DNA from 2 places in the Microbacterium bandirmense genome. Region 2 is predicted to be linked to the other one. Evidence: predicted binding sites of a transcription regulator. Region 2 holds the regulator's gene; the other holds the start of a gene.

Region 1 (3,882 bases), on a different contig from region 2:
GCTGCTCGTCGCCGCGCTGGTGGCGTTGAGCATGTGGCTCGACCTCGACATCCTGCTGGGCGCGTTCGTCGCCGGGAGCGTGTGGCGCATCGTGATGTCGAGCGCTTCGAGGAAGGATGCCGAAGAGGTGGAGAGCAAGGTCGAGGCCATCGCGTTCGGTTTTCTCGTGCCCATCTTCTTCATCTACACCGGTGTCACATTCGACCTGGACGCACTGCTGGCGACGCCACTCGCGTCGGCCCTCGTGCCACTGCTGCTGATCGTCCTGCTCGTGATCCGTGGCCTGGCCGCGCAGTTCTCGGCGACTGCCGAGATGAGCGGGCGGGATCGCACTGCCCTTGCGCTGCTGTCGGCCACGGGCCTGCCGATCATCGTCGCGGTGACCGCGATCGGCGTCGACCGGGAGATGCTCGGAACCGACATCGCCGCCGCACTGGTCGGCGCGGGGATGCTGTCGGTGCTGCTGTACCCGCTGGTCGGCATGACGCTGCGCGGTGAGCGCGCGGCTGTGCGGGGCGCATCATCTCGAGGAGAGCTGTGATGACGGCCGCTGCTCTGCTCGCGAACGCGCGTGACGAGCTGCGTGATGTGCCGCAGAACGGCCTCGGCGTCGTCAAGGTGTCACGCTGGCGTGGCACGCGGATCGTGCGCGCTGGCCAGGCGTGGCATCTGGGGGTGCTGCTGCTCGCCGACGACGCGGTGTTCGAGACGGGCGAGGTCCTGCGCGCGGCGGCCGAGGTGCGCCGTGGGTACACCGCCGAGTCGGCCAGGGCGCGTGCCGATCGGCGGGCGCAGGCGCGGCGCGGCGGCTTCGCCGAAGGCGAGATCGTGCACGTGGACTGGCATCCGATCGACGTCGCGGCAGTCGACACGGGCGACGCCTCCGGGCCACTCGTGCTCGTCGACGGCGAGCCGCACGTGCGGTGGGCGCCGGGCGCGTCGCCGGTGCCGCTCGCGGGCTACCTCGCTGAGCGGATCGCGCTCGCCCGCGGCTGACGCGGTCACGCCCCGATCAGGTCGGGGAAGCGCGTGAGCAGCTGGTCGCCGTCGACCGACGCCGACAGCACCGCGCGCTCGGTCGCGTCGTACTGTGCGGGGTCGAAGTAACCGGATGCCCGGTACACGGCCATGCGATCGGCGAAGTCCTGCGGTGACGCCTCGGGATGGAACTGGGTGGCGTACAGGCGCTCGCCCACCCGGTACGCCTGCACCGTGCAGGCGTCGCTGGTGGCCAGCAGCACGGCATCCGGCGGTGTCTCGCGCGCCGACTCCTTGTGTGCGGTGAACACCGACAGGCTCGCCCCACTCGGTCCGAAGAGGGCATCGGAGCGGCCCGCCGCGGTGAGGTCGATGCGGGTCGCGCTCGCCTGCTCGGGCTGGGCCGTGTGCACCTCGCCGCCAAGCATCCGTGTGACGACGCCGATGCCGTAGCAGGTGAACAGCGTCGTGGCCCTGCCGTCGAGCGTGCGCGCGGCGATGCGCTCGAGATCGTGTTCGACGGCGCGCTGGTGTTCGCCCTTGTCGGTGTCGGTGACGTTGAAGGGCGACCCGCCGATGACGAAGCCCTGGTAACGCTGCCACTCGACGGTCTCGAGCGAGGCGTGCAGCAGGTCGATGCGATCGAGTGCGCCGAGGCCGAGACCCCGGCTGAACGAGCGGTGCTCGGCATCCGCCGCGCTGCGCTCAGGACGGACGCACACGTACAGCACCGAGGACATGGAGAGATTCTATTGGGCCGGTTTGACGCGGATCGGGAATATCGGTCATCATCTGATGTTGAAGTTGATAGAACTACGCTCAACTTTGAGAGGAAGCGCAATGCCCAACGAGTTCAACGAGGCGGGGTCGGGGTCTTTCGACGAGTTCCTGGCCCGCTATCTCGCAGGTGAACGGGGCCGGCAGGCTCGCTCGATCGACCTCAGCCGGTTCCTCACCGCGCGCACCCAGCAGATCCTGCAGCGCGCCGGTCGCTTCGCGCTGGAGCGCGGTCAGACCGAGCTCGACGCGCTGCACGTGCTGCGCGTGATCGTCGAGGACGACGCGGTGGCGCAGGCGATCCGTCACATCGGCGTCGACCCGAAGACCATCATCGCCGCCGTCGACGCCGGCCTCCCCATGCCCGGGGAGTCGTCCGGTCAGGGCGCAGCCACCATCACCCCCAGTGCCAGCCGTGCGCTGTTTCACGCCTATCAGGTCGCCCGTTCGTCGGGTGCCACCTACATCGACCCCGAGCACCTGTTCTTCGCTCTGGTCCTCGGGCAGGACGTGCCCGCCGGGCAGATCCTCGCGCGCGTCGGAGTCACCGCCGAGGCCCTCACGCAGGGCCTGCGCGAGCCCGTCGCCGCAGGGGGCGAGGCGGCGGCCGAGGGTGCTCAGGCGACAGCATCCGAAACCCCGATGCTCGACCAATACGGGCTCGACCTCACCGCCCGCGCACGCGATGGCGAACTCGACCCGGTGATCGGCCGGTCGGATGAGATCGAGCAGACCATCGAGATCCTCAGCCGCCGCACGAAGAACAACCCTGTGCTGATCGGCGAGGCCGGTGTCGGAAAGACGGCGATCGTCGAGGGCCTGGCCCGCGCGATCGTCGACGATGCCGTGCCCGCGCAGCTGCAGGGCCGCCGGGTGATCGCGCTGGATCTTCCGGCGATGCTCTCGGGCACGCGCTACCGCGGCGACTTCGAGGAGCGCCTCACCAAGACGATGGACGAGATCGCCGCGCACAAGGGCGAGATCATCGTGTTCATCGATGAGGTGCACACCGTCGTCGGCGCCGACGGATCCGGCGAGGGCGGAATGGATGCCGGGAACATCCTCAAGCCGCGGCTCGCTCGCGGCGACCTGCACCTGGTCGGCGCGACGACTCTCAGCGAGTACCGCCGGATCGAGAAGGACCCGGCGCTGGAGCGCCGCTTCCAGCCGGTCAAGGTCGCCGAGCCACAGGTCGACGACGCCGTGCTGATCCTGCAGGGGCTGAAGTCCGCCTACCAGGAGCACCACGCGGTGACGTACACCGACGAGGCGATCCGGGCCGCCGTCGAGCTCAGTGCCCGCTATCTGCCGGATCGCGTGCTGCCCGACAAGGCCATCGACCTGATCGATCAGGCCGGAGCCCGGCTGCGGCTGAAGCTCGGTGTCGTCAGCGATGTCGAATCCCTGCTCACCGAGCTGGCCGAGCTGGAGGCGCAGAAGAACGCCGCCGTCGGATCGGAGCACTACGAGGAGGCGTCGCGGCTGCGCGATGCCATCGCCGACGGGCAGCGCCGCATCGACGAGGCAGGCGCTCGCGGGGCGTCCGCCTCGAAGGACGCGGTCGTCGACGAGCCCGATATCGCCGCGGTGATCTCGCGCGCCACGGGCATCCCCGTGAGCCGTCTCACCGAGACCGAGCGCGAGCGCCTCGGCGACCTCGAGAACGATCTGCACGCCCGCGTGATCGGGCAGGACGACGCGGTAGCCGCGGTGGCGCGCGCCGTGCGGCGCAGCCGCACCGGCATGGGCGACGCACGGCGTCCGGTCGGCTCGTTCCTGTTCCTCGGTCCGACCGGCGTCGGCAAGACCGAGCTGGCGAAGGCACTCGCCGACCGGCTCTTCGACGACGAGACCGCTGTCATCCGCTTCGACATGAGCGAGTTCGGCGAGCGGCACACCGTGTCGCGTCTGGTCGGAGCCCCTCCGGGGTACGTGGGCTACGACGAGGCCGGCCAGCTCACCGAGCGCGTGCGGCGCAACCCGTACTCGATCGTGCTGTTCGACGAGATCGAGAAGGCGCACCCCGACGTGTTCAACCTGCTGCTGCAGGTGCTCGACGACGGACGCCTGACCGACGGCCAGGGCCGCACGGTCGACTTCCGCAACACGGTGATCGTGATGACCTCG
Region 2 (3,882 bases):
CGATGACGGACAAGAACTTCGACGAAGTTCCCGAGAGCGAGGGGTCGGATGCTGCGGCATCCGGCCCCGCGCCGGATTCGGGAATCCCCGAGAACGCCGACGCGGCCGACGCCGCGGCCGCGGAGGGGTCGGATGACGACCTCACGGTCGACGACATCCTGAACGCCATGCAGACCGACGAGGCGACGATGAACGACGCCGACGGCGCCGGAATCGCGGATGCTGAGCATGCGCTGCTCAACGATCTCAAGCGACTGCAGGCCGAGTACGCCAACTACCGGCGCCGCACCGAGGAGCAGCGTCACGTCGAGATCGCCCGGGCGAAGGGCGAGGCCGCCAAGGGCCTGCTGCCCGTGCTCGACGACCTCGACCGCGCTCAGCAGCACGGCGACCTGGTCGAGGGATCGGCCTTTGCCGTGATCGCCGAGAAGGTGCGCTCGGTCGTGGAGCGCCTCGGCGTGGTCGCCTATGGCGCCGCGGGCGAGGAGTTCGACCCGCAGCAGCACGAGGCGATCTTCCAGCAGCCCACTCCCGGGGCCACCACTTCGACGATCCTCGAGGTCGCCGAGGTCGGATACCGTCTCGGCGATGTCGAGCTTCGCCCCGCGAAGGTCGTCGTCGCCGTACCCGCGGAGTAGGTGATCGATGGCCAGCCAGGATTGGTTCGACAAGGACTTCTACAAGACGCTCGGCGTCACCAAGGACGTCTCCGACGCCGATCTCAAGAAGACGTACCGCAAGCTCGCGCGCAAGTACCACCCCGACTCCAATCAGGGTGATGCCAAGGCCGAGGCGAGGTTCAAAGAGATCAGCGAGGCGTACGCCGTGCTCAGCGATGCCGAGCAGCGTCGCGAGTATGACGAGATCCGCGCCATGGGTTCGGGCGCGCGCTTCACGGCGCCCGGGCCCGGGGCATCCGGTGGCTTCGAAGACGTCTTCAGCCGCTTCGGACAGGGCGGCCAGCAGGCCGACTTCGACGACATCTTCTCGATGTTCTCGCAGGGCGGCGGGTCGTTCGGCTCGGGCCGGTTCGGGCAGCCGACCGGCGGGTACCGCGGCTTCGGCGGCCCGCAGAAGGGCGCCGACGTCACGGCGCGCACCACGCTCGACTTCATCACCGCGGCCAAGGGCGAGACCATCACTCTGCAGGCCGAAGACGGCAAGCCGTTCAAGGTCAAGGTGCCGGCCGGCGTCGCCGATGGTCAGAAGATCCGTCTGCGCGGGCGCGGCCGCCCGTCGCCCGACGGCGGTGCGCCCGGCGACATCGTCGTGCAGGTGAAGGTGCGTCAGCATCCGGTGTTCAGCCGTGACGGGCTCAATCTGCGTCTGACCGTGCCGGTGACGTTCACCGAGGCGACGCTCGGCGCGACCATCGAGGTGCCCACGCTGGGCGGCGATCCGGTCAAGCTGCGGGTCGCGCCCGGCACGCCCTCCGGGCGCGTGCTGCGGGTCAAGGGACGGGGCATCGCCTCGTCGAAGGGCACCGGGGATCTGCTCGCAGAGCTTCAGGTCGCCGTGCCCACCCACCTCGACGACGCCGCCCGCGAGGCGCTGCAGCGCTTCCACGAGCTCGAGCCCAAGGAGAACCCGCGGGCCGACCTGATGGCCAAGGCGAAGGCCTGACATGGACGCCGACGCACCCGTCTTCGCGATCGCGGTCGCCGCGGAACTGGCCGGAATGCACCCTCAGACGCTGCGGCAGTACGACCGCATCGGCCTGGTGGTGCCCGGTCGCACCCGCGGCGGCTCGCGCCGCTACTCGATGCGCGACGTCGAGCAGCTGCGTGAGGTCGCCCAGCTCTCGAGCGAGGGGATGAGTCTGCCGGCCATCGCCCGCTTGCTCGATCTGGAGGACGAGGTGCGGATGCTGCGGCGCCGCGTCGTGGAGTTGGAGGGCGCGCTGCGCGCCGAGCGCGACAATCGTCCCGGCGTGCGCGTGTTCGCCGCGGGGGCCACCGGCTCCATCGTGCCGGTCGGGTCGAGCCGGCGGATCCGCCGCTCGACGGAAGTGGTGCTGTGGCATCCGCGTGCGCGCCGCGCCGCCGGTGACGAGCGCGGCTCCGACCGCGCCGACGACGAGGGCTGACGCAGTGGCGCACGCGCTACCCCTTCCTGCATCTGCGCCATCGATCGATGGCGCAGATGCAGAAAAGTGTGGCGCACCCAGCCGCGAGAGCGTCAGATCCCGAGCACGGCCTTCGCGATGAGGAAGTAGATGATCAGACCCGTCGCGTCGACGAACGTCGTGATGAACGGGTTCGAGAACACGGCCGGGTCGACCTTGATGGCTCGCGCGGCGAGCGGCATGATGCCGCCGATGGATGCTGCCACCGTGCACACCGCGGTGAGCGTCAGCCCGATGACCAGGCCGATGTGCCAGTCGTAGACCAGTCCGGCGATGCCGAACCCCAGCAGGCCGAGCAGCAGTCCGAGGCTGAGCCCGACGCGGATCTCGCGCGAGAGCACCTTGCGCACATCGCGGGGCGTGATCTCGCCCAGAGCCAGTGAACGGGTCACGGTGGTCGCAGCCTGGTTGCCCGTGTTGCCGCCCGTACCGATCAGCAGCGGCACGAACAGGGCCAGCACCGTCATCTGCGCCAGCGTCGCCTCGAACGTGTCGAGCACCTGCACGGTGAGCGTCGCACCGACGGCGAGCACCAGCAGCCACACCACGCGCGAGCGCACCAGGCGCCGGATCGGGGTCGACAGGTACGACCGGCGCAGCGGCTCCACGCCGCCCTGGCGGGCAGCATCCTCACTCTCCTCCTGCTTGAGGATGCGCGCCGCATCGTCAATCGTGAGCACCCCGACGAGCCGCTCCTCGCTGTCGACGATGGGCAGCGCCAGCAGCCCGAGGTCGGTGGTGCGGCGCGCGACGGTCTCGGCGTCCTCATCGGCGTTCGCGACGTGCGCGTCGCTCATCAGGTCGGCGATGGCGTCGTCGTCGGATGCTGCGAGCAGGTCGCGCAGACTGACGACGCCCACCACGCGGCGGCCGGCATCGGTGACCGGGAGGGTGTAGATCGTCTCGGCGTGGTCGAGTCCGGCGCGCACTCGCCGCATCGTGTCTCCCACGGTCGACTGCGGGTGGGTGATGATCACCTCTGGACTCATCCGTCGCCCGATCGCGTTGTCGCGATAACCGAGCACGGATGCCGTCAGCTCGCGTTCCCGCGACGAGAGCCCCCGCAGCAGGCGGGGTGCGACCGAGGCCGGCAGCTCGTCGATCAGCCAGACGCGGTCGTCGGGATCCATCTCGGCGAACAGGCGGGTGACCTCGGAGTCCTGCAGCGCCTGGATCAGGTCGCTCTGCGTGCCCGGTGTGAGCGCCTCGAAGACCTCGAGTGCCCTGGTCTTCGCCAGCAATCGGTAGACGACGGCGCCGTCGGCGATGCTGAGCCGGCCGAGCAGTTCGACGAGTTCCGGGATGTTCAGCGGGGTCAGTGCGGCAGACGCCTCAGCTAGATCGCCGCGGGCGATCAGCTGCTCGACGGTGTCGGCGACGTCGGAGATGTGCTCAAGCTGCGTGGGAGTCATGGCATGCCTTACGGGAAGGCACCGCGGCAGGCGGCAGACGCGCTCCGATGGGGCGTCGCTCAGCCGAGCGGTGCGAAAGCGAGGAGGGGAAGAAGTCTGTGACTGTGACTGTCACCGGACATGATGAACCACCTCGCTTTCTTGTGCTCGTGAGGGCTTGCGTGCTCCAGCTTAGCCCGGGGCGGCTGAGCGGTTTCTGGTGCAAGGTCGGGAGGCCGCGACTTGGGTCCGTGGCTGAGTCTGGGCTCTGTCGTCTCCCATCAGTCCAGCGGTTCGATCGAGAATCGGAACGATGCACCCTGACGGAACGGCTCCAGGATCTCGAAGTTCTCGTAGGCCGGGCCG

The links. Region 2 encodes HspR, which represses chaperone genes until heat shock. Its sites were predicted from a motif close to AAGTTGAGTCNNNNNGACTCAACTT; they were not measured.
Region 1: a site for HspR is predicted at 1,780-1,804, ahead of WDU99_RS09895 (ATP-dependent Clp protease ATP-binding subunit). Genes of this name have one in related genera too.

The regions. Positions count from the first base shown of each region.
Region 1 is NZ_JBBDGM010000007.1:105,657-109,538, reverse strand. It holds gene WDU99_RS09910 (cation:proton antiporter) at 1-541, shown strand, start outside; gene WDU99_RS09905 (glutaminase) at 541-996, shown strand; gene WDU99_RS09900 (glutamine amidotransferase-related protein) at 1,002-1,718, opposite strand; gene WDU99_RS09895 (ATP-dependent Clp protease ATP-binding subunit) at 1,819-3,882, shown strand, end outside.
Region 2 is NZ_JBBDGM010000004.1:268,344-272,225, reverse strand. It holds gene WDU99_RS06755 (nucleotide exchange factor GrpE) at 3-638, shown strand; gene WDU99_RS06750 (DnaJ C-terminal domain-containing protein) at 646-1,623, shown strand; gene WDU99_RS06745 (heat shock protein transcriptional repressor HspR) at 1,625-2,086, shown strand; gene mgtE (magnesium transporter) at 2,179-3,537, opposite strand; gene WDU99_RS06735 (hypothetical protein) at 3,798-3,882, opposite strand, start outside.